DNA from 2 places in the Glaciimonas sp. CA11.2 genome. Region 1 is predicted to be linked to the other one. Evidence: predicted binding sites of a transcription regulator. Region 1 holds the regulator's gene; the other holds the start of a gene.
What was found. The regulator sigma-54, encoded in region 1, starts transcription at its own class of promoters, with help from an activator protein. The targets are predictions, from matches to a motif close to TGGCANGNAANCTGCTTT.
Positions count from the first base shown of each region.

Region 1 (15,893 bases):
TTGCGTAATGAACGTTTATCGCAAGAGACATTCCGGTGGTGACTCTTCAGAGGCCGAGAATATTCCACATAAAAACAAGACACTTTCTCTGCGATTCAGGCTGGTTGTCTCCTAGCCTGCTGCAATACAAAAACTGATAATTCCGGGGCTGGTTCACGCTATGTCCCGCCAATGAATGCGTGGCGTCAAATTGCCGCAAAAAACTGGCTTAAACGTAACTGAAGCCGTTTTAAGCCAGCCAAAAACTCCCGCCGACTTTGTTACTAAAGCCGTTTAAACGTACGCCAATGCGACGCACGGGTTCGCTTGCGACCTATTAAAGAAAATTGTTACCATCATGCAAAATACGTTCACGAAACTATTTCTATGCGCCACGATTGGCGCGCTATTCTCAGGACCGCTACACGCGAAAGAGGTTGAGCCGACCAGCATTACCGTGCTCTTACGCGCCACCATTACTTCACTAGAGTCGCAACAGCAATTACCTAAAAGAACCTCCGCTGCACTACACCAATTAGAACAAATTGCACCGCGTCTCAATGCAATATTTCCTGTGCCGATGACGTTTTCAGCCGATGAGATAGCCGCAATGGAGCGGCACAATCTGACGCGCTATTACGCAATCGATACCAGCGGTAAGTCAAACGATGCCGTAAATGAAATGTTGGCGGATTTAAGAAATAACCCGCTAGTCGAGTCGGCCCAAGTTGCACCGGAATTAGCACGTCAAGACGAGAATTTTGTCGTTGCTGGGGTGCCGAAAACAGATGCAAAACAAAGTACCGCAGGATCCAACGCCACTCCCGATTACACTTCGCGCCAGCTTTATATGCAAGACGCAACGTCTAAAGGCGGATTTAAACTGGGCGGCTTGAATGCGATTGCGGCGCGCGCTTATCCTGGCGGTGACGGGGAATACGTACGCATTATCTCAACTGAATGGAACCATTGGTCTTATGATCACGCTGATTTGCCTCGTCCCTTTCTGCAACACGGGGAAGTGGCGGAGCGCGCCCCGAACTCCCATGCCACGATGAGTGCGGGAATTATGTTTTCGAAAGACAATGGTTTTGGTACCACAGGATTTGTGCCAAAAGCGCAAGCAGGCTATAGCAAATTTTCTCAGCCAGGAGGAGGAAGCTTGTTTAATCTGGGCCAACATTTACAACCAGGAGATGTAGTCCAGGTTGGCATCCACTTTGGGCCGCCGTTGCCCATTCCAATTGAAGTCTGCGATAAAGAAAATCGTTACGCTTGTTTCTTACCCATTGAATCGGTTCAATCTGTGGCCGATGAAATTAGCTACCTAACGCAAGAAAAGGGGGTGCATGTCATTATTGCTGCCGGCAACGGCAATATCAACCTCGATCACCCTTATTTTAAGGGTCGATATGATCGCAATCTGAATGACACTGGGGCTATTTACGCCGGTGCGGCAAATCCGGGAAGTGGACAACGCGCCAGTTTCTCAGAGTATGGAAGCCGGGTTGATCTCTTCAGTTGGGGCGGAGACGTTACAACCACGTCATGCAGCGGTAAAGACTGCTCCAACGACATTTACAGCCATACTTTCTCCGGCACGTCTTCCAGCAATCCGATCATCGCAGGTGCTGTCGCACAAGTTCAAAGTATTGCATTTGCCCACGGACTCGGGGCTATTTCACCTAAAAAAATGCGCCAGGTATTGGTAGATACGGGACATCCGCTGCCGTCTCCTGATGCGCAGCGCCCGATTGGCATGCAACCGGACGTGCAAGCTGCGGTTGAGTTGTTGTTAAATAAAGGCGAGCCGCCGGTAGATATTGATGTACCGGAAGCGGTTGTCAAAGCAGATATACATGCTGTTTCAACCACCAGCACCTCCTTTGCCTATCAACTGGACGGTAGTAAAAGCCAAAACGCGACGACGTATCAATGGAAAATGTTGAGCGGTCCTTTTTCGCTACGCCATGCAAATAAAGCCATTGCCGAAGCGGTCGTGAACACACACCAGACTGGCGAAAGCATCTATCAACTCACCATTACCAACAAAAAGGGTGTGCAAAGCAGTTCCACCATGAAAGTAAGTGTAGTAGCCACGAACGTAGAAATTGTCGGTCCGACGTCAATCGTACAGGGGCAAGCAGCGAATTTGAAGGCCGCACCAAACTTTAAAGGCGAAGCTGGTACACCCCCGGTGTATAACTGGAAAATTCAGGATGCAACTGGTGCGGGAGTGTTGCAAGGCGCGCAGCAGGAATTGACGCTTTCAACATTAGCCGCCGGCAGTTATCAGGTAACAATTGATGTCTCCAGCAGCCATGGCGGACGTAAAGCGCACGCTGAGCAAAAAATTACTGTGAAAAAGTCGGAAGAAAGTCGACCACCGGTCGTCGTCGTTAGCGGTCCCACGCAAGCAACAAGCGGCACTTCGGTGAAGTTAGACGCTGCGGGCTCAAGCGCTGCCGATGGCGGCAAGCTAGCTTATAGCTGGAAAGTATCGCCTCCACTGGCATTCATAGCGGATGGCGCGCAACTCACTTTCACTGCTCCTACACTGGCACAGGAGACACAGTATCACTTCACCGTCACCGCAAATGACGGAAAGTTGAGCGCGCAGAAGAACCACACCGTAATAGTGAAAGCAGATGACGTCGCACCAATACCAGTGGAAGAATGCAAACCATTGTGGAAGCAAAGTCAGAGCTATCAAGGGGGAGATATGGTCCAGCATAACGGTCGCATCTATCTTGCAATGTGGCATTCGCAACGGGAACCGGGCGATCCGGCTTATACCGATACCATCAATCAAGGTTGGGGCTTTGAGTGGGCTGATCGTGGGGCATGCAACCATTAATGGTTTGATTGCGCTGTCGTGCTGGCTACGCAATCTCGCTCATCAAGTATTCACCCGGCATCCGCTAGGCGAGCCTGCGATGGGCAGGATAAGCATCTAATACTGTGTAACAGCGCATAGAAATGCGTCAATCCTGATGTGGAAAACATGTTTGCTTAGTTATTGCTCAACAATTGCATGATTGATAATTAATTTAATAATTAATTTAATAATTAAAATGATTATCCGACGCTGTACGCAACACCACCGTGCAATATGTCGATATTAATTGCACCATAATGACACTGGCAAGTTTTTTGCTTTAGGAATTCGTTTATACTTTCGAGATGAGTGTAATCCATGCCAAAATCTTGCCAAAATCTTTTAACGCCAAACGAGCGCTTGAGCTCGCGTGTCAAACGCTACAAATCGAAGCGGATGCAATAATTGCGCTAAAAAACCGCATTTCTGACAGCGCCGGGATGTCTGCCGACAGTGCAATGGGGGCCATTGAAGCTCCCTTTGCGCAAGCGGTCGCACTATTGTTGAGCTGTACCGGTCGTGTCGTTGTTTCTGGTATCGGCAAGTCCGGTCATATAGCCCGAAAAATTGCCTCAACGCTGGCATCGACCGGCACACCGGCCTTATTCATTCATCCCGCCGAAGCCGCCCATGGCGATCTTGGGATGGTGACAGAAAATGACGCTTTTATCGCTATTTCCAACTCCGGCGAAACCGCCGAGTTAATGGCGATCGTGCCGATCGTTAAACGCATGGGCGCGACGCTAATTGCGATGACCGGCAATGACCACTCTTCCCTTGCACAGTTAGCAACAGTTCATCTCAACGTCAAAGTAGACCAAGAGGCGTGCACCCTTAATCTTGCGCCAACTGCAAGCACTACCGCGACCTTGGCGCTAGGTGACGCGCTGGCGGTAGCATTGCTGGATGCGCGTGGCTTTCGTGAAGAAGATTTTGCTCGCTCCCATCCTGGCGGCGCGCTCGGCAGACGCTTACTGACCCACGTGCGTGACGTTATGCGCAGCGGTGTCGATATTCCTGCGGTCACCGCAGAAGTATCGTTATCGGCAGCATTGCTCGAAATCACACACAAAGGTATTGCCATGACGGCAATCGTGGACGATAAATTTCACCCTGTCGGCGTATTCACCGACGGCGATCTGCGACGCCTAATTGAACACGTACAGGACTTTTCCAAGCTGACAATTGCCGACGTGATGCATGCTAATCCGCGTACTGTTGGCCCTGACCAATTGGCAGTTGATGCTGTACAAATCATGGAAGAGTTCCGAATTAACCAGTTGCTGGTGGCAGATGCCGATGGCAAACTGGTCGGTGCGCTACATATTCATGATTTGACCCGTGCCAAGGTGATTTGATGGTAGCCGCCCCCAATACTATTAACATACCCGCAGAAGTCATGGCGCGCGCCGCCCAAATCAAGATGATGATTTTTGACGTCGATGGCGTGTTGACCGATGGTGGCATATTGTTTGGTCCCGACGGAGAGGCAATAAAACGTTTCAATGTACTCGACGGACTCGGCATCAAATTACTCCAACAAGCAGGGATTATCACCGCCATTATCAGTGCGCGCAGCTCAGCCATCGTCAGCCGTCGGGTGAGCGATCTCGGCATTACGCACGTCTATCAAGGCGCGCATAACAAAAATACCGCATTTGCCGCGTTATTGGCCGATACCAACCTTACCCCAGATGTTTGCGGTTTTATTGGCGACGACATCATTGACCTGCCTATTTTGACGCGTACCGGTTTTGCTGTCAGTGTCCCCAATGGTCATCAGGAGGTCAAATCGCGCGTTCACTATGTTACGCAGGCAAACGGCGGGCAAGGCGCTGCGCGTGAAGTCTGTGATTTAATTCTGCGTGCGCAAGGCAAGTACGCCGCCGCTTTGGCACAGTATTTGACCGGCGTCATAGAGGCGGCATGAAAAACCTGCGGTCAACTTTTCGCCTACGCTTCATGCTGCTGCTGACGGTGTGTGTGGCACTCACTCTCGGTAGTTTCTGGATCATGGAAGTGATGCGTAAAAATACAGAGCAATTATTGCCGGGTGCGCCGCGTGTTGCGCCTGATTATTACGTCGAAAATTTTAATTATGTGCAACTCGCACTTAATGGTCAGCCACGCTACAACATCTCAGGTCAACGCCTGACGCACAATCCCGCCGACGATTCATTTGACGTGATTCTTCCCGTCATTCGTAGCCTTGATAAACAACAACCGCCGATGACCTTGCGCTCCAATACTGCCAAAATCGAAGACAACAACAGTAAAGTGAATATGTACGGCAATGTGAACGCAGACCGCTCAGCGACGCCAAAGTCGTCAAAGCTTCATTTGCAGTCCGAGTACCTTCAGCTATTGCCAGATGATGACATTATGACAAGCAACAAAGCGGTCGAAATCACGATCGATCAGTCGAAAATGACCGGTGTTGGTATGTATGCCAATAATGCGACTATGCAATTACGCCTATTAAACAATGTCCGTGGCACCTATCGCGCAACACCGCGGCAGACTAAATAACTCACATGATTACCGGATAATCCTATTGAAGCCATTGTTGCTTTTAGTGCCAGTATCCCCTTTCAGGATTTTTATGAAACGTATTCTATTTTTAACCCTACTCGCGCTGCAACTGACTTGTATTTCAGGTGCCCATGCTGAAAAAGCTGACGCAGATAAACCATCCAACGTAGACGCAGACCAGTTCACGCTGGACGACGTAAAACAAGTAAAGATATTCACCGGCAAGGTGATACTGACCCGCGGCACGCTGATCATGAAAGCCAACAAAGTCGTCGTCACGACGGACCCATCAGGCTATCAATTTGCCACCTTATACGCACCTCCCGGTGGCTTAGCCACGTTTCGCCAAAAGCGCGACGGCGGTCCTGACTTATGGATCGAAGGTGAAGCTGAGCGAATTGAGTACGACGATAAAACTGAAATCGTTAAATTATTTTCGAAAGCGCAAATGCGACGTCTGCAAGGGACCAAAGTCACCGATGTTGTAAACGGCGAATTCATCTCTTACGATAGTCGCGTGGAGTTCTACTCGGTCAGTAACAATGTTTCCGGCAATAGTCAACCTGGCGCGGGCCGCATCAAAGCAGTCATCCAGCCGAAGAGTAAATAAGATGACCTCTACAAATTTAAGCACCTTGATCGTTAAAGGGCTGCAAAAAAGTTATGGCGCGCGCCAAGTAGTCCGCGATGTCTCTTTGAAAGTAAATAACGGCGAGGTCGTCGGCTTGCTTGGTCCTAACGGCGCTGGAAAAACGACTTCTTTCTATATGATCGTCGGTCTGGTGCCATCGGATGGTGGAACAATTGATTTAGATGGCGTTGACATCTCGCGTTTACCGATTCATCAACGCGCGGTGCTTGGCCTGTCTTATCTGCCGCAAGAGGCCTCTGTTTTTCGCAAGCTAACGGTCGAAGACAATATTCGTGCGGTACTTGAGTTGCAGCGGCCAAACGGCAACGCACTGACTAAAGATGAGATCTCGGACAAACTCGATTCGCTGCTGCAAGAATTGCAAATTGAGAAATTGCGAGAAAATCAGGCGTTATCTTTATCCGGTGGTGAACGACGACGTGTCGAAATCGCCCGCGCTTTAGCCACTAATCCGCGCTTCGTGCTTCTTGATGAGCCGTTCGCCGGTATTGATCCTATCGCCGTTATCGAAATTCAACGTATCGTCAGGTTCCTTAAAGAGCGCGGCATCGGTGTCTTGATCACCGACCATAATGTGCGCGAAACGCTCGGCATTTGTGACCGGGCATACATCATCAACCAAGGTAGCGTGCTAGCCAGCGGCAGTCCAGACGACATCATCGCCAATGAATCTGTGCGACGAGTTTATCTGGGTGAACATTTCCGCATGTAACGGATTCAACGGATTCCCTAGCGCCCATGAAACAATCTCTTCAACTCCGTACCTCGCAGCATCTGGCGCTAACCCCGCAACTGCAGCAATCGATTCGATTGTTGCAGTTGTCTACGTTGGAGTTACATCAGGAACTCGAACACATCCTTTCGGATAATCCGTTACTGGAACGTCTAGACGATCCTTTGGATAATTCAGTGCGATTACTCGCCGACGGGGCGATCAGTACCAGCGCCTCAACAATGGATGCGCCACCTGGTGACAGCGAAGTAAGCAGCTCGCCTACAGAGCCCGAGGGCGGTGGTGAAGCCCCTGAGTCTGGCGAAAACAATCAAGAGAACGGCAATACTGACAGCGAATGGAGCTTTGACGACGTTTCCCGAACCTCCAAAGCCCCAGATGATGAGGATTCACGACCACAATTAGAAGCCTGCGAATCGACGTTGCGCGAACATTTGCTCAAACAAATGCGTGAAGCTGTTGATCAGCAACGCGACCGTGCATTGATCGAGTTGATCATTGATGCGCTTGATGAAAACGGCTACCTGGAGGAATCACTAGACGATATTTTTGCACGTCTTCCAGAGCAACTTGATATCGAGATCGAAGAATTGTCGATGGCCTTGAAGATGGTCCAAAGCTTCGACCCAACTGGTGTCGGAGCACGCAACGCGTCAGAATGCCTCGCATTGCAAATCAAAGCATTTCCCAAAGTAGCGTTCGTCACACGCCGACTGGCACTAACAATCGTTGAAGGTTATCTGACCTTATTTGCCCAGCGCGATTTTAATAAAATCAAAAAAGCGCTGGAGTGTGATGATGAAGATTTGCGCGAGGCACAAATTATTATCAAAAAATGTAATCCTCATCCCGGCGCGACCTTTGCTGGCGGTGCGTCAGATTATGTCGTACCAGATGTAATTGTCAGAAAAACAAAAAATGGTTGGCAGGTAATGCTCAACAATGACGTTATGCCAAGGCTTCGAGTTAATGCTCTTTATGCCAACATTCTCAAGCAGGGCAAGAGCGAGGGATCACTTAACTCGCAGCTACAGGAGGCAAAGTGGCTGATCAAAAATATGCGTCAGCGCTTCGATACCATACTGCGTGTAGCGCAGGCAATTGTTGAGCGTCAACGGAATTTTTTCTCACATGGGGCGGTTGCTATGCGACCTCTTGTGTTGCGCGAAATAGCTGATACACTAGGATTACACGAGAGTACTATCTCACGTGTAACTACTCAGAAATACATGCTCACCCCACACGGGATGTTCGAATTAAAGTATTTCTTTGGCAGCCATGTTGCTACAGAGGCAGGTGGAGAGGCTTCCTCAACGGCGATACGGGCGTTAATCAAACAACTGATAGGAGCGGAAGATTCTAAAAGTCCTTTCTCTGACAGCAAGATTGCCGACATGCTCGCGGAACAAGGTATGGTAGTGGCCCGTCGCACCGTCGCAAAATATCGCGAAGCTTTACGAATTCCGCCGGTCAATTTGCGTAAATCTTTATAGCTGTTTGCTTGTTTGCACAAACGTCGCTGTGTTCTGACTGATTGATTTATGGTTGATGAATAAATTGGTGATTCAACACTGAATTAATCGTCCCGGTCCGAACCGCCAACGACACACTTGATAGGAGCGCTGTATGAATTTCACAATTAGTGGGCATCACCTCGACGTAACTCCCGCCATTCGCGAACACGTGCTAAGCAAATTGGAGCGTATCAAGCGCCACTTCGATCAGGTCATAGATATTAGTGTGATCCTGACGGTAGACAAAATCACAGAGAAAGAAAAGCGTCAAAAAGCCGAAATTAATCTGCGCGTTAAAGGCAAAGACCTGCATGCCGAGAGCATTGCGCATGACCTTTACGCCGCCATCGATTTGTTAATCGACAAACTCGATCGACAAGTGATTAAATATAAGGACAAATTGCAGAATCATCAACATTCGGCAATCAAGCATCTACCTGAGGATTTGCCCATCGCAGCAACGTGATGGACGGGGTTCTCTAATGCGGTCAACGTAAGTATTGCTCAATAAATAAATTGAAAAATACTATACTGACAAATGAGCAAGGGCGCAGTTAATGCGCCCTTTGTCATTTTAAAATTATATAACTTACACACGCCCTGCCCGAATATGTTCGTAACACTTTGCATCGTTTAGCAGTGTTCGGAGGCATCGCCGAATGTCTCGAATGTCTCGAACGCAACCGGGTACACCTCAAACAGCGGCCAAAACAAATAACTAAGCAAGAAGCTTTATAACGTCACTCTCAAAAGAGTTTTCATAAAGTCGCCAGACCCGTAACTTTCCCAATTCGGTCCACATCAAAAATACCATGACGATGGTATGCCGCAGCCTATTGCTTTAATGCGCCAAAAACTTTTCCGATAATTGCACTGCCAGCACCGATCGGATCACGTCGAATCGCTTTTTCCTCTTCCCCTATCATGTAAAACAAGCCATCCAAGGTGCGCTGCGTGACATAGCCTTCAACAGTCGCCGCCTGACCTGGCACAAGACCCGTTTTACTGACCAATCCCATCGTCGAATTGTATTGTGTGGATACACCGTTACGGTCGGTGATTTTCTTTACTATCGGGAGAAATTTTTCTCCTAACGGGGTGGCAGTTTTCTCTCTGAAAAAATCGGTTACCGATGTGTCGCCGCCACTCAGAATATTCTTCGCATCCGTGACCGACATGGATTTCACCGCATTCAGGAGCAACGGCTTCGCCAATGGCACGGCAGACTCTGCGGCATGATTCATCGACACGACCAGATCATCCAGTTGTTGGCCCTTCCCTGTCATTTTAAGCAGCGGTCGTGCTTTCTCTAGCATCCCTGGCAATCCGATTTTTACTTTATCGTTATTTAAAAATCCGTTTTCGACGCCCAGCTTGGCAACTGCAACGTCCGCGCCTTTATTGAGCGCCGCCTTCAGTCCTGAGTTGGCATCCTGATTGCTCAAATCCGCCAAAGAAAATGCCATCGCGGCGGTAGAGACTAAAGAGATCACCAGACCTAAACGTAATGCCGGTTGAAAGATAAATTTCATGTAAAGTCCCTTTTATAAAGACGAAAAAGCAAACAAAAACACGCGCAAAAATATATAAGAAACATCAGCTGATCACTTCGCCGATCATCCTGTCAATGCAGCCATTGATCCAACTCAATAAAAACAGCGGTGCATTTTTATGTTCGTATGAGAATAACGCGACGACATGTATTGACAGAAAGTACGATAAGACGTTCAGATATCAAAACGTATATTGCTATGTATCATCGCATTGATATCTGCTGCGCCATCACGCAATGACGTAACGCGATTCAACAAAGGAGATTATAAATGTCCATCATCGACCAGAAACAACCGGCGATGTTCACGTATTGCATAACGATCGGTCATCCCCGCGATGTAATCGGCGACTTGACGCGCTTGCAATTGGACACTATCAACCTGTGGATCAGGGAGCCCTTGCTGCGTAACAGCTTGTATTAACTGATAATCCGGCGGCAGCAAAGCCGGTTCATTAACAAAGCAGTCAAATAACTCCACCACGATCCGCCTGGCCTTGCTGGTCATCCGATTGACTAGATAATGGCGATAAAGATTTTCACGCAAGAACTGTTTCAGTGCAATGGCCTCACGCGCCATTGGGTCCGAGAAAGCAATCAGTGGCGCCGCATCCCGCACGTCATCGACCGTCTGCGGTGCAGCAGCCTTAATGCGTTCACGCGATGTATTGATTAAATCGTTGATCAAGGCATTAATCATGCGGCGCACAGTTTCGTTGATCGCACGGCGTCCACGTAGTCCGGGAAAAGTCGTTTCGACCTCGCGATTATGACGTGCAAAAAAATCAATTTGCATCATCTGGTCAAGTGTCAGCAGTCCCGACCTTAAGCCGTCGTCAATATCGTGATTGTTATAGGCAATTTCATCCGCAAGATTGGCAACCTGCGCTTCCAGGCTGGGCTGTTTGCGCTGGAGGAAGCGATGACCAATATCGCCCAATCTTTTGGCGTTAGCCACTGAACAGTGCTTCAAAATACCTTCGCGCGTTTCAAACATCAAATTCAAACCGTCGAATGCGCCGTATCGTTGCTCCAGTTTGTCGACCAGTCGCAGACTTTGCAGGTTGTGCTCGAAGCCACCGAAGTTATTCATACAGGCGTTTAGGGCATCTTGTCCAGCATGCCCAAAAGGCGTGTGACCAAGATCGTGCGCTAACGAAATCGCCTCCACCAGATCTTCGTTCAGTTGCAGATTGCGGGCGATAGAGCGGGCGATTTGAGCAACCTCAATACTATGCGTCAGCCGGGTACGAAATAGATCACCTTCGTGATTAACGAATACCTGCGTTTTATATTCTAGCCGACGAAAGGCTGTGCAATGGACAATGCGGTCACGATCACGTTGAAACTCAGTGCGGGTGTTGGGCGCAATTTCGTCAAACAAGCGTCCCCGTGATGTCGCTGAATGTGCAGCATACGGTGCAAGAGACGCTTCTTGATTTGTCATGGGACGGCGCTAAGCGGGTTATTAAGCGATGGATTTAGGGGGATTAACGGACGGATTAATTGATGGGTTAACCGGCACAGTCGATAATTGTTGTATCGTCGCCAATAGTGGTTCCTGTGGCACCGTGCTAACCAATGATCCACCCAGTTGATTCATTAAAATGAATTTGATTTGACCATCTTCGTTTTTCTTATCGACCTGCATCAACTCAAGCCAGCGCCCTGCACCAAGATTCGGCGCGGCAGTTGGTAAGCCCGCCGCCCGCACTAACGCGCTCACGCGATCACGTGCAACGGCATCGATATAACCCAGACGGTGTGATAATTCAGCCGCCATGATCATGCCACAGCCGACCGCTTCGCCATGCAACCATACGCCATAACCCAGACCGGATTCGATAGCGTGACCAAAAGTATGTCCAAAATTCAAAATCGCTCGCAAACCACCTTCGCGCTCATCCTGTCGTACCACATCAGCTTTGATTTCGCATGAGCGCTGGATAGCGTAAGCCAGCGCTGCGCTATCGCGCGCCATCAATTTGCCAATATTCGCCTCGAGCCAATCGAAAAATGCGGCGTCAATTACCGCGCCGTATTTAATAACTTCCGCCAAACCGGCAGATAATTCGCGCTTCGGCAATGTTTGCAGTGTTGTGATATCCGCAAGTACCGCCTGAGGTTGGTAAAAAGCACCGATCATATTCTTGCCAAGCGGATGATTTATGCCGGTTTTGCCACCAACGGATGAATCAACCTGCGCCAGCAAAGTAGTAGGAATTTGCACAAACGGCACGCCACGCATATAAGCTGACGCCGCATAGCCAGTCAGATCCCCAATAACGCCACCGCCCAGTGCAACCAATGTTGTCTTACGATCACACTTTTCACTCAATAAGCGATCGAAAATCACCATCAGATTGGTCCAGTTTTTCTCTTCTTCACCATCTGGCAGAATGATTTCAACAACCGACTTGCCTGCCGAAAGGAGCGATGAACGCAACACATCCAGATACAGCGGGGCGACTACAGTATTGGTGACAATAGCAACCTGCTTGCCCTTGACCAGTCGGGCGATCAATTCACCATCCAACAACAACCGCTGTCCGATCTCTATCGGATAACTACGCTCACCTAACTCAACTTGCAAGCTGACGGATAAAGTAGAAGTTGCTGCGTATGGAGATGCATTCAAAGTATTTTGTTGATTCATAGAAAAATTGGTAGAAAGATGGTCGCTTGAGGATACCGCGTTTGTAGCAGTCAGATCCGTTGCGTTATTGTTCATTAGCCCGACATGCTCATCGACGTTGACACGCGTCATATCAAGCTGAGACAAAATGCTATGAACCAAAAATTGTACGTTAGGACGGCCCGTATCAATGATGATATCGGCAATTTCCCGATAGAGTGGATCGCGCTGGCGCGACAACTCCTCTAGCCGTCTGCGAGGATCAGCTGTTTGCAATAAAGGACGATTTTTATCACGGCCTGTACGCTGCAAAATATGATGCACACTGGCGCGCAAATAAATGACAGTACCACAACTCTTTAACAAAGCCCGGTTGTCCGGATTTAAGATCGCGCCCCCACCCGTTGCCAACACGATATTTTGACGTGCAGTCAGATCGCGGATGACTTCTGCTTCGCGCTGACGAAAACTCGGCTCGCCTTCAATCTCAAAAATCAATGGAATTGAAGCGCCAGTACGCGCCTCAATCTCATGGTCCGAATCGATAAAAAGTTTGTTTAGTTTTCTCGCCAAAGCACGACCAACCGTGGTCTTGCCTGATCCCATCAGGCCGACCAGAATAATATTGCCTTTCATGTACACCGTACCATTTCACCACTAAGCCGTTTCGGAACCTGTTTCGTATCTTATTAGTCGGATTCGGAGTTGCCATTTCAATACGCTAACTTATCGTAGTAAAACTCAGAGAAGCGTTTCGCTGAAAATCCGATTACCAATAAACAAGTGTATCTCAGCTTTTGCGCTTTTTATCCAGCCTTTAGCCAACCAACAACAGATACGAACAAGTTCACTACAAATCCAGACACCCGCGTAAAGCCGGTATCTTTAGGCATTTAGCGCCCAGCGATCCGGTCTATGACGACTTTTGGTGTAAGGAAAATCAATAATTCCGTTCTTTTGTTAACAATTGCTGTTTGTTTGAAAAGATAACCCAGAACCGGAATATCTCCAAGCAAAGGCACTTTATTGACGGCATTCGAAATTGTTTGCGTGTAAATACCACCAATAACGACTGTTCCGCCATTTTCTACCTGAACCTGCGTTTGCACATGCTTGGTGTTGATTGATACGCCACCCGGAACAACCTGGCCGACACTGTCGTTAGTCACATCGACAGTCAAAATGACGTTACCGTCCGGCGTAATTTGTGGCGTCACTTCAAGTTTCAGGTTGGCTTTTTTGAATTCAACCGAAGTTGCGCCACTACTGGTAGCACTTTGATAAGGAATCTCCGTTCCTTGCTCAATTAATGCCTTTTGCTGATCGGCAGTAACAACGCGCGGACTGGATATGATCTTACCTTCCCCATCCGCCTCAAGCGCGGACAATTCGAGACTAATAAATTTTGATGCAGCCGCATTAAACAACGTCAATGCAACAGAACCCGCTGACCCAGTAGCAGGATTAGCCGGCAAATTCACCGCACTTTGTCCAATACCTGGGATAGTCGCCCCTGTCGAGGTAGTCGTCACTGTAGTTGGAACTTGCTGTCCACCAGCGGCGACGTTATTGCTATTAAAACCAAATCCAAGCTTCGCACCCAGATTACGACTAAAACCATCGTTAGCCTCCACCATACGCGCTTCGATCAGTACCTGCCGCGAGGCAATGTCGATCTTGGTGACTAGCGTACGAATATTTTCAAGGACGGTCGCCGTATCTGTAATGAATAACTGATTCGTACGTGGATCAATCACGGCGCTTCCGCGTTTGGACAAAATACTGTTCTTTTTGTCACCTGCGCTGCTGCCATCATCATTAATACCAAATACTTTTTTGAACGCATCGGCCTTTTGATAGTTCAATTGAAACGACTCGGTCCGCAAGGGCTCCAGATCGGCAATTAAGGCGCGTTGCTCCAACTCCAACTTCTCTTTCGTCAGCAACTCGTCTTTCGGCGCAATCCACACGACTGAGCCATTCTTACGCATGTCTAATCCTTTGGACTGCATGACGATGTCGAGCGCCTGATCCCAGGGCACGTCTTTTAGACGCAATGTCAGGTTACCGCTGACCGTGTCACTGGTAATAATATTTAAACCAGTAAAGTCCGCAATGACCTGCAGTACTGCACGGACTTCAATGTTTTGAAAGTTTAACGACAATTTGTCGCCACGGTAATTTTGCACGCCTTGCCCTAACTTGTTCGGCTGCTCCTTGATCGGCTTGACTTCAATCACCAATTGGGAATCGCTCTGGTAAGCGGTATGCTCCCACAGGCCCTTAGGTTCGATCACCATACGAACATTTTCACCCTGCTGCATGGTGGTGATAGTCCGTACTGGCGTTCCGAAATCCCCAACATCCAATTTGCGACGTAGAGTTGCCGGTAAACTTGTCTTACTGAAATCGACGACAATCGACTGTCCCTGTTGTCGCACGTTGACCACAACTTGCTTACTCGGCAGATCAACCACGATGCGGCCTTCACCTGCGCTGCCACGACGGAAATCGATATCGCGCAACGCGGGCTTACTGTCTTCAAGAGTCGCGGGATAAGCAACCGTAGATGTTGTTGTCGGTACCACAGAGCTATCGAGAACAGCGGGGCGATTCGGCGCGACAGGTAGAACTGGCTCACCGACTGAGTTGACCGCCGTCGCCACACCGCCCGATCCATCAATCGTTACAACGACTGCGTTACCTTCCATAGCCAGGGCATAATTTAACGAGCGCTTAAGATTAATAACCAGACGCACGCGATCATCGTTCTGAGCAACAATTACATTGCGAACATCGCCTAAGCTAACGTCCTGCACAGTCTTTCCGGTCGCATTACCGATCCCGGGAAAGTCCAGCGCGATTCGCGCAGGGCTGACAACCGCAAAGCCCACCGGCAGCGTTTTTATTGGTTTTTTGAGGTGAACCGTCACAATAGTATTACTACCCTGATGATTCGCACTAATTGACGTCACGGCATTGTCGTCGGCCAGCGCAGCGCTCCCAAACCCAGCCAATAGAACCATCGTCACCAGCATCAATGCTTTATGACGAATTACGTCCAGGCAGTTGAATGGCGCTCTTGCTACGGATTTTGTTACACCCTTTATGCCACCCGTTACTGCACCCATTGCTGCACTCATTTTATGCTCTCCTGCAATACTAACTTGGCTTCGCGTTCGACCCATTCGCCCGACGCATCTTGTACAATTTCTTTTAAACTTACTTCGGTCTCACTAATGTGAGTGACCATGCCAAAGTTCTGCCCGACATAGTTTCCGACTTTCACCGGAAATACCGTTTTATCAATTTGCAGCAACGCATAACTCAAGCCAACTTTTTGTAATGTGCCCACCATCTTGATGGTGTCTAGCGGATAATTTTCCAGCGCTTCGCGCCGCCGTTCCAGGTTCGGCTT
Region 1 covers NZ_JAVIWL010000001.1:1,350,736-1,366,628, forward strand. The annotation lists gene RGU75_RS05740 (S8 family peptidase) at 338-2,836, shown strand; gene RGU75_RS05745 (KpsF/GutQ family sugar-phosphate isomerase) at 3,163-4,215, shown strand; gene RGU75_RS05750 (HAD family hydrolase) at 4,215-4,787, shown strand; gene lptC (LPS export ABC transporter periplasmic protein LptC) at 4,784-5,386, shown strand; gene lptA (lipopolysaccharide transport periplasmic protein LptA) at 5,460-5,999, shown strand; gene lptB (LPS export ABC transporter ATP-binding protein) at 6,001-6,753, shown strand; gene RGU75_RS05770 (RNA polymerase factor sigma-54) at 6,780-8,267, shown strand; gene hpf (ribosome hibernation-promoting factor, HPF/YfiA family) at 8,401-8,754, shown strand; gene RGU75_RS05780 (DUF4197 domain-containing protein) at 9,122-9,820, opposite strand; gene RGU75_RS05785 (deoxyguanosinetriphosphate triphosphohydrolase) at 10,106-11,287, opposite strand; gene aroKB (bifunctional shikimate kinase/3-dehydroquinate synthase AroKB) at 11,309-13,111, opposite strand; gene pilQ (type IV pilus secretin PilQ) at 13,369-15,513, opposite strand; gene RGU75_RS05800 (pilus assembly protein PilP) at 15,615-15,893, opposite strand, start outside.

Region 2 (15,893 bases), 3.8 Mb from region 1:
CCTCAGGCCAAAGCTCGACATTTACCGGAACAATCGCAGGCCAGGTCATTATGGATGGTTTTCTAAAAATAAAAATACCCTGCTGGCAGCGCCGCTTGATTACACGCAGCCTGGCTTTGGTGCCGGCATTGATTGGTGTAATCTTGTGGGGCGAACATTCTGTGGGACGTTTGTTGGTGATGAGTCAGGTCGTATTGAGCCTTCAATTACCTTTTGCCATGTATCCGTTGATTAAGCTTACTAGTCGCCGCGACTTAATGGGAGTCTTTGCCAATTCGCTGACAACCTCGGCGCTGTCATGGATGTTGTTCGTTGTTATTTCTGCAGCGAATATCTGGTTGGTTTTACAGGCATTTGGGATGCAATAGCCCATTGGTCTATGGAGATACCGCTTGTGCGATGGTGTCTTTCCCTAAAGAAATTGCGGCAATAAAAATCGTCGAAAGATTTGCGCGCGCAGCTTCCGGTAACGCGAGAGTCGCCTCAGTGTCGAAAATTTACATAAGATTTCTTTGCGCTGTTGATTTTTTGGATGATTCAGTGTGATAATTAAATTATCGAAATGTGATGAGGGATTTGTCACCACATTGTTGAATGTTGTGTTTTAACGCTATATTTACCATTGTGAAGACATTTTTTATCAAGTTTGAATTAGGTGTTGTGCGTTTGTTGAAGGGCTGCTATACTTCAGTCCTTCGTTAGTTAGCTTTAAATGTTTTTTGCGATTTTAAGTAAAGCATAGCCGATACAAGAGTAGATTCACCTTTCGCCGAGGTCACTCTCCAGATAGGTTTGGATTTCGGGAATCTCCTCCTGTATCGGTTAGCAAAGAAAACGCGGGAGTAGCTCAGTTGGTAGAGCGATACCTTGCCAAGGTATAGGTCGAGAGTTCGAGCCTCTTCTCCCGCTCCAAAATAAGAAAGGAAGCCCAAAAGGCTTCCTTTTTTTATTGTTGGTTTGGTGCAGTTAATTCCCCGGTCAGCCAGCCAGAGCTGCGCTTTTGTCCTTCGGTTTAGTTCTTATTTTTTATCTTTACTTGAATCTGTCTCGTCCTAATATTTAAGTTGATGGTCAGTGAGCGCAAATTTGATGCGTAATTTTAACAATTAAGCGCTGATTTATTTTGCACTTCTAGTTGTGTTGATTGCACAGATATCTTCATGGTAGGCAGGTTTTTATCGCGATGTCGGACAATGTGTTCCAGCAAATATCCGGCATCTCGTGCAATGCCCGAAAATCGTCCCGATCCCCATGTGTATTGCCAAGGCAAGCCAAGAAAATACAGCCCCGCAATGTCTGTCACGCCGCGCGTGTGGCCCGGATAGCCGCGTGCATCAAAGATGGTTTCTTCGATCCAGCTAAAATCGGTACGGAAGCCGATGCACCAGATGACCGCGGCAATGTTATTGCTGCCCATATTAAGACGTTGCGGCGCATCCGCTGGTGGCTCCCAGAGCGGCACGTAGCGTGCTTCCTTTGGTGCATCAATGGCATTGTCGGCGATAAATTTATCGATATTGTTTTTGATGTTTTCGGAGGCCGCATCGGCACTGTCGAGGTTATTTTTTAATTCGCTGCCGAACGTTGCGATACCATCGGCGAACGTCTCGAAGCGACCATATAATTGCATTCCTTCCAGCGCAAATTTGCGCAAATCAATATCGCGTCCACCGTCACGTCCAGTGACGTAGTGATTGGTTTTTTCGCGCACGCCCGTGCCAAGCGGATGGCGCTCAACGGGAAGGTCGTAATACTTCATGTGGTCAAGCCATTCCACCACATCCTTGCCACGATAGGTGCGTGCAACGCGCGGTGCATCACCGACGCATAAGTGCACGCGGCGGCCGGTGAGATGGAGATCCTCAGCTATCTGGCAACCGGATTGTCCTGTACCAACGACCAAAATATCGCCAGGTGGAAGTGACTCAGGATTGACGTAATCAGACGAATGTAATTGCACGATGTGATCGGGTAATTTTTCTGCCGCGCCTGGGATTATTGGTATGTGATAACCACCGATGGCAACCACAACCTGATCAGCTGTCAGGTTGCCTTTGGTTGTTTCGATTTCAAACACGTTTGCAGCATTGCGAAGCAGCCTTGTAACTCCGACGCCCTCGGCGGCAGGTGGTTCGAATGAGGCGACGTATCGGTCAATGTAGTCGACGATATCATCTTTTTTCATGAATCCGTACGGATCGTTTCCAGTATAAGGAAATCCCGGTAATGTGCATTGCCAATTGGGTGTCACCAGACAAAACGTGTCCCAGCGTTCGCTTCTCCAGGCGTGGCCGATACGGTTCTTTTCAAGAATAAGGTGGTCAATGCATTGCTGCTTCAGGTTGTAGCTCATCGACAATCCGGCTTGGCCGCCGCCGATAATCAATACCGAATAATGATTGTCTTGCAATAATTGAGGTGAAGTATTCATATTTATTCTCCAAATGCTGATTGGATAAATGACGGATAAGGGATCAAGCGAATGGTCAATCGCAAAAAGAATGAACAGTCAGCCGTCACGGGCGAAACGCTTCGACAATGACCAATGCGTTTTCCTGATCTTCAAACCGGCTGGCAGTGCGTTCTATTTGACCAAGTTGATCCATCGCGGATGAGCACATGTAGCCAAATTTTTGCTGCACACGCTCGCTCGCCATGGTTAATGCGGCGCTACTGCGTTCTACAAAATCGGGGATTGGATAACTTTTTCCGACTTCCAGATAATCTTTGATGACCCGCGATGGAGAGTAGCAATCGCTGGTTGAATTGTCCGGCCAGCGGACGCTAAAGTGGACTACGGGCATGGTTCTCTCCATATAACAATAAAGGGCGGACGTCGTATCGGATTGTCGAAAATAAAAGGTTTTTAAAATCGTGGCTTTTCACTTAGTGGCTTTTAACTCCGGCGGATATTGCCGACATTGGCCCGCAGCCAATCAACGGCTCTGCGTTGAAGTCCCATAGCGTTTCCGTTTCACCGTTGCGTTGCAACCGCACGACGCCGGAGGCATCGGTGCGACCGATCGCAGCGCAGGCAATGTCTCGCGCTGTGAAGCGCTGCAATACTTGTTCCAGATGTACATCGGCTACGCTGAGCAAAAAACCATAACTGGGGAAGGCGGTTAACCAGCGTTCCAGCGCGACGTTCTGAGGCTTAGGAATAGCATCAAGATTAATGGTCGCACCAATTGCTGAACATTCCAGCAGCATTAATGCAGTGCCGACTACGCCTGCCATGCTAATGTCCTTGCCTGCTTCAGACCAGCCGTCTTCTGCAATCATCGGCAATAGCGCAAGATCATCACGCAGGCGCTGTGCTGGTGAACCGCTGCTGGCATCCCAATAATCATACGGCTCATGGAAGTGCCCACGCAAGTCTATGGCGGCCACCAAGTGCTGACCTGGACGTGCATCGAAGCTGGTCAGAAGCCGCTTGGCTCGGCCAATGATAGCGACCGATAATTGCTCTCTATCATTGCGGCGGTTACTATGACCGCCAACGATTGGCACGTTATAAATGGTTGAGGCCGCTGCCAGTCCTTCCAGTATCGGTTGCGCAGCATCGCCGGTGCGACTCCACAATGCATCGACGATGGCAACTGGACGACCGCCCATGGCATAAATATCACTGACATTGACCATCACGCCACAATATCCGGCAAACCACGGTTCTTGTGCGACAAATTCATTGATAAAGCCTTCAATCGCAAATAACAGATAACCGTTACCGTCGGGTTCAGGGATTGCCGCACAGTCATCTCCGACCGGCACAGCGGCGGTGCGATCATAGGTGGTTCCCAGTGTGCGGATAACGGCATCAATATCTCGCTTATGCGCGATGCCGCGTGAGTCGCGCAACATCGTCGTTAGTGCGCTTAATGTGATTAATGCACCTGATTCTTGTAATGCTGCGTTCAACTTTGGACCGGCGATGTTCATATCGCACCAGGGATCAGCACAAAGCCGATATCGCCATCGTGCATCGGTGGATAAAAGTTAAGGTCGGCTTGCATCAAATGATGTGGACGACCATGGACGTCAATCTCGTCTATCGAGGCCCAGTGCAGTCTTTCAAACAACGGCACGTTCTGGTTTTGTACCTGCGCCAAAAAAGTTTTGCATCCATGTGCATGCGCGGTACGCACTGCCAGGTTAATTAAGCCAGTACCAACTGACCCGATTCGCCGCGCATGACGCGCCACAGCCAGACGTGACCCATACCAGATGCCAGATTGCGACTCGACAATACGGACGGTCCCGACGAGCTCATCGGGCATGTCCGGAATACAGAGAATCGCCGCAATAGGGTATGCGCGTTGATCGATTTCATCTGTATCGTCACCTTCAAAGATGCCTTGCTCATCGCAAAAAACAGCACACCTCAAGCGTTTTGCTGCCTCACGTTCGTATCGTGTCGTCGCAAGTTTGATGCGTACCGTAGCATTTGCAAAAGCGTTATCGGCATTGACAACTAGTGGCGTGCAGACGGCGCTCATGATGGCTTCTTCTCAAAAGTTGATAATGATGAACAGGCACCGCAACGCCCGCAACCCGCTTTGATATCGGTTGAGCGCAAGCCACGCGATTCCAGCATGGCTGCCAGCGGTGTCAGTAGTTCGCGCATGAATTGGGGTGATGGTGCGGGATGATCTTCCAGCGGCGTCCCTGCAATTGGCACAAAAGGCACAACGAACGGATAGACACCGATGGCGATCAGTTTTTCACATATACTCAAAATCGCTTCGGTGGTATCACCAAGTCCAGCGAGTATGTAAGTACTAACCTGACCATATCCAAATACTTCTATAGCGCTTTCAAACGCGTCGAAATAGCGCGCAATCGAAACGCTTGCCTTGCCTGGCATGATACGAGCGCGCACCTCAGGCGTTACTGCTTCGAGATGCATGCCAAGTGAGTCGATTCCGGCATCATGCATGCGCTTGAACCAGAGATCGTCGTCCGGCGGTTCGCATTGCCCTTGAATCGGCAGGTTGACCGCGCTCTTGACGGCAAATGCACTTTCGCACAAAATCTGCGCGCCACGATCGGTGGCATTTGGCGTGCCGGTTGTCATCACCATATGCTTGACGTTATCCAGCAGAACAGCAGCACGCGCGACTTCCGCTAATTGTTCGGGCGTCTTGCGCAAAATAGTTCTGCTCGCAGCGAGTGATTGTCCTATCGCGCAGAACTGACAGGATTTACGCCGACTCTCGTAGCGGATGCAGCTTTGTAGCACGGTAGTTGCCAGTACGTCAGAGCCATGTAATGTCGCGATTTTGGAGTAAGGAATACCGTCCATTGTCTGCATTTTGTAAAAACGTGGCTGACGCGGGAACGAGATAACGCCAACGGAAATCCCATCCCGCAGCAACGCACTGGTGCCATCGGGACCGAGTGGCGCAGCCACAAATGGCGACGACCACGCGCTTGCCGTATGCACCGGAATCATCACCGTATGCCCATCCACCACAACCGCCTTATGATCGGATGGGCCGGCCCCGCCGCGCCGACTGGCAGCACCAGCATTGGGGTCATTGAGTCGCAAGCCCAGCGATTGCAGTTCAGTAATTAGTTGTTGATGTGGTGTAGAGACTGTTTGCATGATGTGTGCTCGCAAGAGTTGGGCTGTCGGCGGAGTTGAAGGTTGGTTGTTCGTTTTCGGTGTTATCTGTATCCTCACTAAAAAGTGGTGAAACAGGGGCATGTCGACGGTCATCAACGACCAGTTTTAATAATTCTGGCCGCGCATAGTGACCGACGGAATCCATCATGCGCTTACGTTTGGTGATGAGCGCCATATCGAGATCGGCGATCACCATGCCTTCTCCGCTGCGCAGTGGCTGTGCCAACAGCACACCTTCCGGCGATACGATGGCAGTGCAGCAACCACCACGCAGCGCCTTTTGGACGGCAGGATCGGGTGTGATCGCGATGATCTGGGCATCGGTCAACCAACCGGTGGCGTTCACCACAAAGCAACCAGCCTCAAGCGCATGATGGCGTATCGTTACTTCCATCTGATCGGCGAATATCTGTCCAACCATAGAGCCGGGAAACTGGGCACAATGGATTTCTTCATGCTGCGCCATCAAAGCATAGCGTGCTAGTGGATTGTAGTGTTCCCAACATGCCAGCGCACCCAAACGACCGACGGCGGTTTCCACGACTTTGAGTCCACTGGCGTCGCCTTGACCCCAGATCATGCGCTCGTGATAAGTCGGCGTAATTTTTCTACGTTTTAACACCAGTTCACCATTGGCATCGAACACTAGTTGCGTGTTGTATAGCGTGCCGTGATCGCGTTCGTTCACACCCAGCACAACGACTAGGCCGTGACTACGAGCAACAGCCGAGACGGCAGCGGTTACCGGACCCGGCACAACGACTGCACGTTCGTATAAAAGCAGGTGTTCAGCCCCTGCTGCAAAGGGCGGCCGGACGAAAGAAAAGTAAGGATAGTAGGGCACGAAGGTCTCTGGAAAAACTACGAGCTCCGCACCTTTTGCAGCCGCACTTTCAATCGCTGTACAAACCTTGTCCAACGTGCCGCCAGCACTTTCAAGGTCTGGTGCAATCTGAATCGCTGCCGCGCGTACCGTCTTTTTTTGCGATGATCTTGTCATTGTATTGTCCGTTTTCATGATCCGCCCTTTGCAAGGTTTATAGCGTCCAGGTATCAAGAATGAACGCGTTTGCACGCGTGTGGATCAACTTCAAATCCAGTACGTCAAGTGGATTGATTGCGCGAATACCGGGAATCAACGAAGGCTCACCGTGGCCGTATAAAGCTTGAAGCGCAAAGCGGCAGGCATAGACTTTGCCGCCTGCTTCCATGAAAGAAGTGATCCGGTTATTAAAATTCAGATGACCCGGAAATGCCTCATCGCCAAGCGTTGGAAAGCCGCGTTGCAAACCTAATGTGACGCCGGGACCGTATAACAAGATAGAGGTTTCATAACCTTTGCGTTGCAGGCGCGTGGCTTGCAATAAATTGACAAACCCAATCGACCCTTCAAAGGCAACAGTATGAAAAGTAACCAGTGCTTTTTCACCCGGTAAAGCTTTGATATCTTCAAATACTTTCTCTTCGTAATCGACAAAGAAATCGCCTTTAACGTGGGCTGGATGTTTGACCGTTGGCATGTTGATAGCTCCTGATGAATGGGTTGAAATGCGGCGACATTTGCTGATTGCTGTCGGTCAGACGCACTGTCGTGACGGCCTCATTGAATGCATATGGCGTGCCATACAATCGGTCTATATGCCCATATTGAATGGAAAAAAATGCATGCAATCGATTTTTAAAATGGCAAAGCCGCATTGCTATTGCGTTTCCGACGGGCCTGGATTTGGGCGAATTTCCGGGTTTGATGAAAATCCATTCAATCGTCCCATTCAATTCACATTATGACGTTGCACCATAGCGGAAACGCATGCTTTAACTTCGTGCAAGAAGTGCCTAAAAAATGCGCAGGGATGGTGCAGAACAGGCATATTTTTGGACAATTCGAGTCGAATTACAGAGTGATTGTATGGAATGAAAAATGCATACATTGTATTAAAGATTTTTTTAGCCTGAAGAGTGACGCAGGATTGAATGGGAGTAATGAAGATGGTAAAGCTTCAAAATGGATGGTTGCCAAAATTGAAAAAGGGAAGCGGCCCTCTCTATCTGACGATTGCCAATGCCATCGCCGACGATATTGCTGTGGGTCAATTAGCCGCAGAGCAACGGTTGCCGCCACAACGTAAGCTGGCTGAGTTGCTGGGCATCGATTTCACTACCGTGGCGCGTGCTTACACAGAAGCACACCGGCGCGGTTTGGTGGATTCTGTGGTTGGGCGCGGTACGTTTGTGTGCGGTCTTCGCCGCCCCAAAATTCCCCGTGTATTTGAAGGGCGACCTAACGTCGACATGTCAATGAACATGCCGCCGGAACCCGTCTCGGAGGAATTATTAACGCTCATGGAAAGCGGCTTTGCCAGCGTGAGTGGTAAGTTAAGAGATTTGCTGCGGTATCAAGATTTTGGCGGATCGCCCGAAGACCGTGAGGCTGGTGCGTTATGGTTGCGCCGACGCGGATTGGTGGTTGATCATGATCGCTTGTTGGTTGTACCTGGTGCGCAAGCTGCGTTGGTCGCCGTGCTAACCACGCTAGCACCATCAGGATCGGTCATTTGTTGTGAAGAGCTGACTTATCCCGGACTAAGAGCATTAGCAGGTCAACTTGGCATCCGTTTGATAGGCTTGCCGATGGATCGTGAGGGAATCGACGCGGTTGCATTTGCGGCTGCATGCGCACAATACGCGCCGAAAGCCTTGTATTGCAATCCGACTTTGCTCAATCCGACTACGATAGTGATGTCACACACGCGGCGACAGGCGTTGGTGGAAGTGGCCCGTCATTATGAGGTACCGATTATCGAGGACGACGCCTACGGTTTTTTGCCGCGCGTGACGCCACCAGCAATCGCCAGCATCGGTCCGGATGTGACGTTTTATATTGCGGGTTTGGCAAAATGTGTTGGCGCAGGTTTAAGAATTGCTTATCTGGTAGCTCCCGACGCACAATATGCATCCCGGCTGGCATCTGCGGTGCGGGCAACGACGGTGATGGCATCGCCCATTACGTCGGCGTTGGCAACCCGCTGGATTCGCGACGGCACGGCTGATTTGGCGTTGAATGCGATCCGCAAGGAATCGATGGCGCGCCAAAAGCTAGCGGCGCGATTATTACCGGCGGGAAGTTACCTCTCGCATCCGGAGGCTTTCCATTTGTGGATTAGTCTACCTGCGCCATGGGATCGAAAAGCATTTGCAGCGCATTTGCAATCGTCCGGTGTTGGTGTGGTGGCGAGCGATGCTTTTTCGGTATCGATGCAACCGCCGGAAGCGGTGCGGGTCTGCATCGGCGGCGTCGCCAACCGTGAAGAAATTCAGCATGCATTGGAGTTGATTGCGGAGACATTGCGGACGGCACCGCACGTTGCCCCGGCGGTTGTATGATGAACTCTGATTTATATTTGAGTTAGATTTAATAGGGCTTGTTGCTATTGGCATGTTGATTTTAAAATGACTTAATAGGTGTATTTTTTTATCCGAACAGGTCCCGGCGAGTGGCGAGTTCGGCTACGTGTGTTTGCCGTCGTACCGAAAACGTACCTATTTTCGATAGGTTCGAACGAAAAACAATCATTGTCTTGGTGGTTGCAGTGAATATGATTTGCGGAATGCTGTTTAGCCAGGCGTCGAGTATCGTGCTGCTGATCTGCACGTGTATTCAAATCGTTCGCATTAATTGCGCTCACTAATCGTTCCCCCCCCTGAGCGTTCTCACTAGCTGAAGTACAGTTTAGTAACTCGCCAAACCTCTTACACCGGTATCTGCTTCTTGTTGCAGTTGGTCAGATGACCTGTGCTGCCGCATATACATGTTGCTGCTACTGCAGCCTTACATGCGTTCGGGTAGCCGTGGCGAATCGCTGCGCCGCTCAAGAGCGAAGCATGTGAAAGAGAGCTTACTTTAATGTTGGATTGAATTAATTTGAATCACGGACGAATTTTTTGATTTGCTTCGGATATTTCGTGTTGCTAATCTTAAGTCACTATTTATTTCGCTGAAACTAAGTTTTTTTCGGTGGCGAGATATCCGTTACCAGCTTCGTAAGCTTGAACTTGACTTCGGTTGACTATGTTGTTGCTCCCACTATGCGACGTTGGCACGCCACGTTGGTTACTAGGTCAGCGTTTGTTGGGATTTCGCGAAGATGATGCTACCACCCGGACTGACAAGCAGCAATTGGACTTGCATCGCTCCCGACTGTAGCGCTTTTCAGGTATTCGCAAGTGCTCTATTACCGCTTTAAATTGAGTGCCAACCGACAACATGGAAGGGGATATACAACCAAAGAAAATTACTGACAACTCTTTACTTTCGCAATACCCGCAGATGACTAAAAAAATTATATATAGGGATTATTAAATGAAAAAATCATGCATCGCACTTGCAGTGCTAGCCGCAGGCACAGCGCAAGCACAAAGCTCGGTCACAATCTACGGCATCGTTGATACTGGCGTCGCCTATACAAACAAAGCTAATACGACCGCAGTACCGGGTGGCAAGACGGGTAGTCAATTAAGCATGGTCTCCGGGATCGTCCAGGGGTCACGTCTAGGCTTCAAAGGCGTTGAAGATTTGGGGAGCGGTCTGAAGGCGGTGTTCCAACTGGAAACTGGCTTCGCCAATGACACCGGTGCATTGCAAAGCGACAAAGGGACATCTACTTTATTCCGTCGTAAATCCGTAGTTGGCTTGAGTGGCAACTTTGGGACTGTTCTGCTTGGTCGTCAAACTGACCTTCTGGACGATGTCAGTGTGTGGACCTCTATTGTCGATTTTGGTACTTTTGTTGCTGCACCGGGACATGTTCTGGACCGCCTGGAAGGTACTCGCACCAACAACTCGATCCGTTACAACACGCCAAGCCTGGCTGGTTTTACTGCTAGCGCGATCTATGGTTTAGGGGAAGTCGCCGGTCAGACATCGACAGGTCAATCGTTTGGTCTGGGTGGTCAATATCTAAGAGGCCCCATCACTTTATTCGCTGCTTACTACCAATCTAAACTAGGCACGCCCACGGCTGGAGCTAGCGACGTTTCCTTAGTTAATTCTGCTCCCGTATTCATCGGTCATCCCGGTGATACAGCGCTGAAGACATTTACGCTAGGGGCTAGCTATCAAGCCGGTCCGGCACGTCTGTATGGTAACTGGTCGCGTGCGAAGCAACCACTGGCAAGTGCGGCGACCAATAACATCATCGGTGGCTTGAGCAACGACAAGGCTGATATTTTCGAAGCTGGCGTAAATTACGCTGTTACCGGTCCCTTACATCTACTTGCTAGTGTGCAACATACTAAACTCGATTTCATTGGCGCTAAAAACGGTACATTGAATCAGTTCAATCTGGGTGCCGACTATTTTCTTTCGAAACGTACTGACTTGTACGCATTCGTGTCGGACCTACGCGCGACAAATACAACCAACCCGGGGGTTTTGGGTTCTACAGTTGGTGCATCGGGTAACCAGGCAGCAGTTGCTTTGGGTGTCCGCCATAAGTTCTAAAATACTTGAGATGATTTTCAGGTTGCCTGGGACCGCATATTAACCAATAGAGGAAGTCCTATGATAGTTAGCCTTTCATAGGCGGCATAGGACTTTCCCTATTTTTGCTTCTGTCAATAACCCAGTGTAGATATTCAAATTGGCACATCGGCAAAATTTCTAAAATACGCTGTTTGGAGTGTCACGGGGCATTTCATTGCACAATACTGGATCTGTCATGGAAAATGGAAAAACTGGATTTAAATTAATTTTTATATTGGCATTGCTGATTTGTTGCAATCCGACTTTTGCAGCCAACGATACGGCAGATACTACTCTATATGTCGTCGCGCCTTTTTCCGGCAGTCTGTCCAACTTTGGCACGCAGATTCGTGCAGGTGTAACGGCAGCAATAAATCATGCTAATGCAAGTCAAAAAAATAGGGGGCACTTAACGGCCGAATTCATTGATGACGGTTGTGCGGCTGATCGAGCTGAAACGATTGCAAAGCAGCTAGTTGAAAAAAAAGCGGAAGCTGTACTTGGACATGTTTGTTCGATTGCCTCAATGCCTGCGTCCGTGATATATGCCGAGGCAAATATTGCGATGGTTTCAGCGGCGTCATCCAATTCGGCATTAACGGAACGTGGCTTGCATAATGTGTTTCGCGTAGCCGGTCGAGATGATGAGCAGGCCAAACTGGCTGCAGGATTTATCGCTGAAAAATTCGCAGGAAAGAAAATTGCGATCGTTCAAGAAGGCGACCTTACCGGAAAAGGGCACGGCGGAAGGGTTCTCGATGCACTTGCGAAAAAAGGAATCAAGCCTGAGCGAATATTTACTCTTGATGGTACCGAGCAGATTTCGACGATTGCCGCAGATCTGGTCAAAAGTGAGATTGATGTCATTTTTTACGGTGGACACCAGGCGGCGGAGTTGGGCGAGCTTCTAAAACAAACACGTGCCGCTCAATTTAAAGGACAATTTATTTCCAACGATGGCGCGGGAAATCACAGTGTATGGGACGCTTCGAGCGGTGCGGCAGAAGGGCTGCTCTTCACCTTCGATCACGACTATCGCGACGAGCCTAGCGCGCGTGAGGCATTGGTGTCTTTACAGGCTATTGGAGCGGAACCTGATGGATTCACCCTGAATGCTTATGCAAGTACCCAAATTCTGATTCAAGCGCTGGAGAAAAATCGAGGGAGGATGGGAAATAATATCGTCGATTATTTGCATTCGCACTCTTTCGATACGGCGCTGGGCACTGTGAAATTCGACAGCAAGGGCGACCTTACTGAGCCGCATGAGTCGCTATTCATTTGGCGCAATGGAAAGGCTGAGCAGTTGCGCTAACGCGAGGCTGATAGATTGTGATTTTTAATGTATAGTTTTATCATAGATCCGGTAACGAAAGTCCAGCATGAATTCTTGCCTTTCTGCTACGCAATCACTTGATGTTCGGTTTGTCCGAGATTATGGTCTGCGCGTTGTTGAATTACTGAACGTCGAACAGGGAGAGGAGGTCCTCGACTTGGGGTGTGGTGACGGCTTGCTTTCTGCACTGTTGATGGAAAGTGGTGCGCGCGTCACCGGTGTGGATATCGATCCTGATGCTGTGAAACGCGCCAGAGAACGTGGCGTGAACGCGTTTGTACTTGACGCTCAAAACCTGAGCTTTCCAGCGCGATTCAATGCCGTTTTTTCCCATGCATCCATTCATTGGATGCCGGAAGTGGACAAGGTATTTGCGGGTGTCTGGCGTGCTCTAAAACCCGGCGGACGTTTTGTGGTGGAAACCGGAGCGCATCGTAATGTGGCTGCGATCCACACCGCTATGATCGCTACGCTGCTCCATTTCGGCGTCAAAGAGGAGGAAGTGCCGCGTTTCTATTACCCAGCCTCCGACGAGTGTTGTGATTTGCTGGAGGTCAGTGGTTTTTCTGTTATTTCCATCCAGACATTTCCTCGTCCGACACCTTTACCAAAAGGAATTGAGGCTTGGTTCGAGATGTTTGGTGAACCATTCTTTTCTAAGGTACCGCCGGAGCTTCGGATGGAGGCGATGGGCTATGCCAAGAAATTGCTTGAACCTGTGTTGAAAACGGGACATGGTGATTGGATTGCTGATTACGTACATCTCCGGTTTAAAGCTGTCAAAGCTACTAACCGATAGCCGATTCCATTTTCATTTTTGCCGAAACTTCAAATGAGCCGCCTTCCGTCCCTTCGCGCAATGCGTGCTTTTCAAGTAACGGGAAAGCATCTTAACCTCGCCGATGCTGCCGAAGAGCTATGTATCACAGCGTCGGGTGTCAGTCATCAGATTCGGCTCTTGGAGGATGATCTTGGTACCAAGTTATTTAATCGGACTGGTCGCGGCCTGGAGTTGACCGAGCGCGGTGCGGAACTTTTGTTAGTATTGTCGGATATTTTCGATAATCTTCATAACGCTATTTCAGAATTCCGAGAGAACAAGAAGGGAGGGGCGGTACATATCGCTATGCCTGTTAATTTCGCCTCACGCTGGTTTATTCCTAATCTGGCTAAATTCGAGGAGATGCATCCTCACGTCAACATACGGTTGTCTTCGCAGGACGGCAGCATGACGCGCCCTGGCAGAAATGATCTCGATTGTGCCATTCGCTTCGGCCAGACTGATTGGCCGGGTTACTCGAAAATTCCACTGTTTTCCGAGAAACTTGTCATTGTTTGCAGTCCAAGACTTTTGCGCCTCACTAAAAGTATTTCGGGAAGCTTGCAAGAATTTCGATTTTTGCAGGTAGAGACTCAGCCGGGGGAGTGGGAGGCATGGGCTCGTGGAACCGGAATGGATCTTCCTTTGCATGCACGGAAATTGATATTTGAAAGCAGGGAGTTGGCGATCCAGGGCTCCATTGAAGGACTCGGCATCACACTCGCCGGGTTTTCTGAAATTGCGGAAGATATACGCGTAGGGCGACTTGTCCAGGTCATGGAAGACAGACACGTGGTGAATGGAACTTATTACTTTCTTGTGTCAGACGAGCGCGCAGCCTTGCCGGGGCTGCGCAGCTTGACTGAGTGGGTTCGTAGTGAATTCTCCGAACGTTCCAGCCACTTGCTAGCTAGTTAACACCGGCAAATGGCTTCCTGATCCGGGCTTCAAAAGCAGAAATGCTTACCTCCTTGAATAGCCCTGCCAGATGAAACGGGTCATTGTATGCGAAAAATTCAGCGTCAGAAATAACATCAAATTCGACCAGGTACATACTGCCGATTTCTGTTGCAGCAGGTGCGTCTTCATGATTGCCATTCTCTAAAAGTGCCCCGGCCAAAAGAATCGACGCGGCATATCGCGAAAGGTACTCTAGATGCGGCTGCCTAAGCCTGTTCCTCTCGGTGCCGCTTCCGTGCCTGTCTATCCGATAGATGCAAAAGATCATGCTTGTCTCGTTTCTTTCTTTGCGACATATCCTTCGATATTTTGCAAAATTTTCCCGTCTGCGATTGGCACAATATGATCAGGAAAGGCCTGCTTGATCTGGAAGCCCTTTTCCTTGAGCTTGACAATCAATGCATCGAGTTGCGCACCGATTGTTTTCTCACTGTCTCTTAGCGCTAAACAGGTCCACTCTTTTCCTTCGCAATGGTCAACGCACATGTCTACCCATGAGTCGACGTTTTTCCATTCGCGAGGTGTGAAATCCCACAGAACGCACTTGTATTTTTTTTCCAGTAAGTGGTCTACCGCGACAGTGTTCAACAAGCGCGTATCGAGAACGCCACCGAAGCCATACGGCCGATACATGATCTCGGGATTCGCAAGTGCGCCAAGCGCCTCGAAGCCCAGATCGATTTCAGGTATGGCATCCTCGAAATTTTCCATCCATCCCATCGGCGTTTTGTGCATGTGAGAATGGCTACCGTACCAGTGACCTTCCCGCACTGCGCGTTCTGCCGCATCTCTTGCTTCCGGGTCTTCAAGTTTCGAGCATATGGCAAAGAAACTGCTTTTGATATTGTGCTTTTTTAGTACATCAAGCACAACATGTGTGGTTTCTGCGTCCGGACCGTCATCAAAAGACAGCGTTACATATTTTTCCATTTTTATACTCCAGAATTAAAAGATGATTGGTAAGTGGTTTCGATGTTGAGTTGCTTGCTGAGGTTAACCTGTAATTTCAATACGTCTGGCCGGGAGTAATGACCGCAGCCATCGACTATATGTTTCCACTCTGCAATGAGTTTGAAGTCAAGTTGCGCCGTCAAAAGTTCTTCATTGTCAGCTTGTGCACGCGCCAGATATTTTCCGCCAGGAGCAACGATGGACGACGCACCACCGCCAATTTTCAGCTTTTGTGAGGCTTCAGTGCCCAGATAGTCGGCAATGTCTTCGGTAAAAATAGAGGTGGTACTAATGACAAACGACGCCGACTCGATCGCATACATGCGTACCGCTGCGTCAATCAGGTCGTCAGTCCAAGGCATCCCGCCCGGCCAATTTGCGATATGAATATCTTCTCCCTGTGCCTGGATTGCGTATCGGAAAAGAGGGTTTGTATGCTCATAGCAGATCAGGGCACCAACTTTCCCTACGCTGGTATTCCACGTCTGCAAATCGGATCCATCGCCTTTTCCCCATGTAATCCGTTCATGATGCGTAGGCACGAGCTTGCGGCGGCAGCCAAGGATTGATCCGTCAGCATCAATGGAAAGCTGGCTGTTGTAGATTGTGCCGCCGTCTAACTCGTTGATGCCAATGACTGAGACACAGCCGGCTTCGCGTGCCGCTGTCTGCAGACGCT
Region 2 covers NZ_JAVIWL010000001.1:5,141,204-5,157,096, reverse strand. The annotation lists gene RGU75_RS22285 (Nramp family divalent metal transporter) at 1-368, shown strand, start outside; tRNA gene RGU75_RS22280 (tRNA-Gly) at 837-912, shown strand; gene RGU75_RS22275 (MSMEG_0569 family flavin-dependent oxidoreductase) at 1,100-2,431, opposite strand; gene RGU75_RS22270 (MSMEG_0570 family nitrogen starvation response protein) at 2,517-2,804, opposite strand; gene RGU75_RS22265 (sll0787 family AIR synthase-like protein) at 2,887-3,939, opposite strand; gene RGU75_RS22260 (MSMEG_0567/Sll0786 family nitrogen starvation N-acetyltransferase) at 3,936-4,496, opposite strand; gene RGU75_RS22255 (MSMEG_0568 family radical SAM protein) at 4,493-5,605, opposite strand; gene RGU75_RS22250 (Nit6803 family nitrilase) at 5,565-6,626, opposite strand; gene RGU75_RS22245 (MSMEG_0572/Sll0783 family nitrogen starvation response protein) at 6,664-7,146, opposite strand; gene RGU75_RS22240 (PLP-dependent aminotransferase family protein) at 7,616-9,010, shown strand; gene RGU75_RS22235 (hypothetical protein) at 9,696-9,830, shown strand; gene RGU75_RS22230 (porin) at 9,987-11,126, shown strand; gene RGU75_RS22225 (branched-chain amino acid ABC transporter substrate-binding protein) at 11,344-12,462, shown strand; gene RGU75_RS22220 (class I SAM-dependent methyltransferase) at 12,530-13,282, shown strand; gene RGU75_RS22215 (LysR substrate-binding domain-containing protein) at 13,316-14,221, shown strand; gene RGU75_RS22210 (YciI family protein) at 14,214-14,531, opposite strand; gene RGU75_RS22205 (polysaccharide deacetylase family protein) at 14,528-15,193, opposite strand; gene RGU75_RS22200 (carbon-nitrogen hydrolase family protein) at 15,196-15,893, opposite strand, start outside.
Region 2: the regulator sigma-54 is predicted to act here: its motif matches at 7,233-7,250, upstream of RGU75_RS22245 (MSMEG_0572/Sll0783 family nitrogen starvation response protein).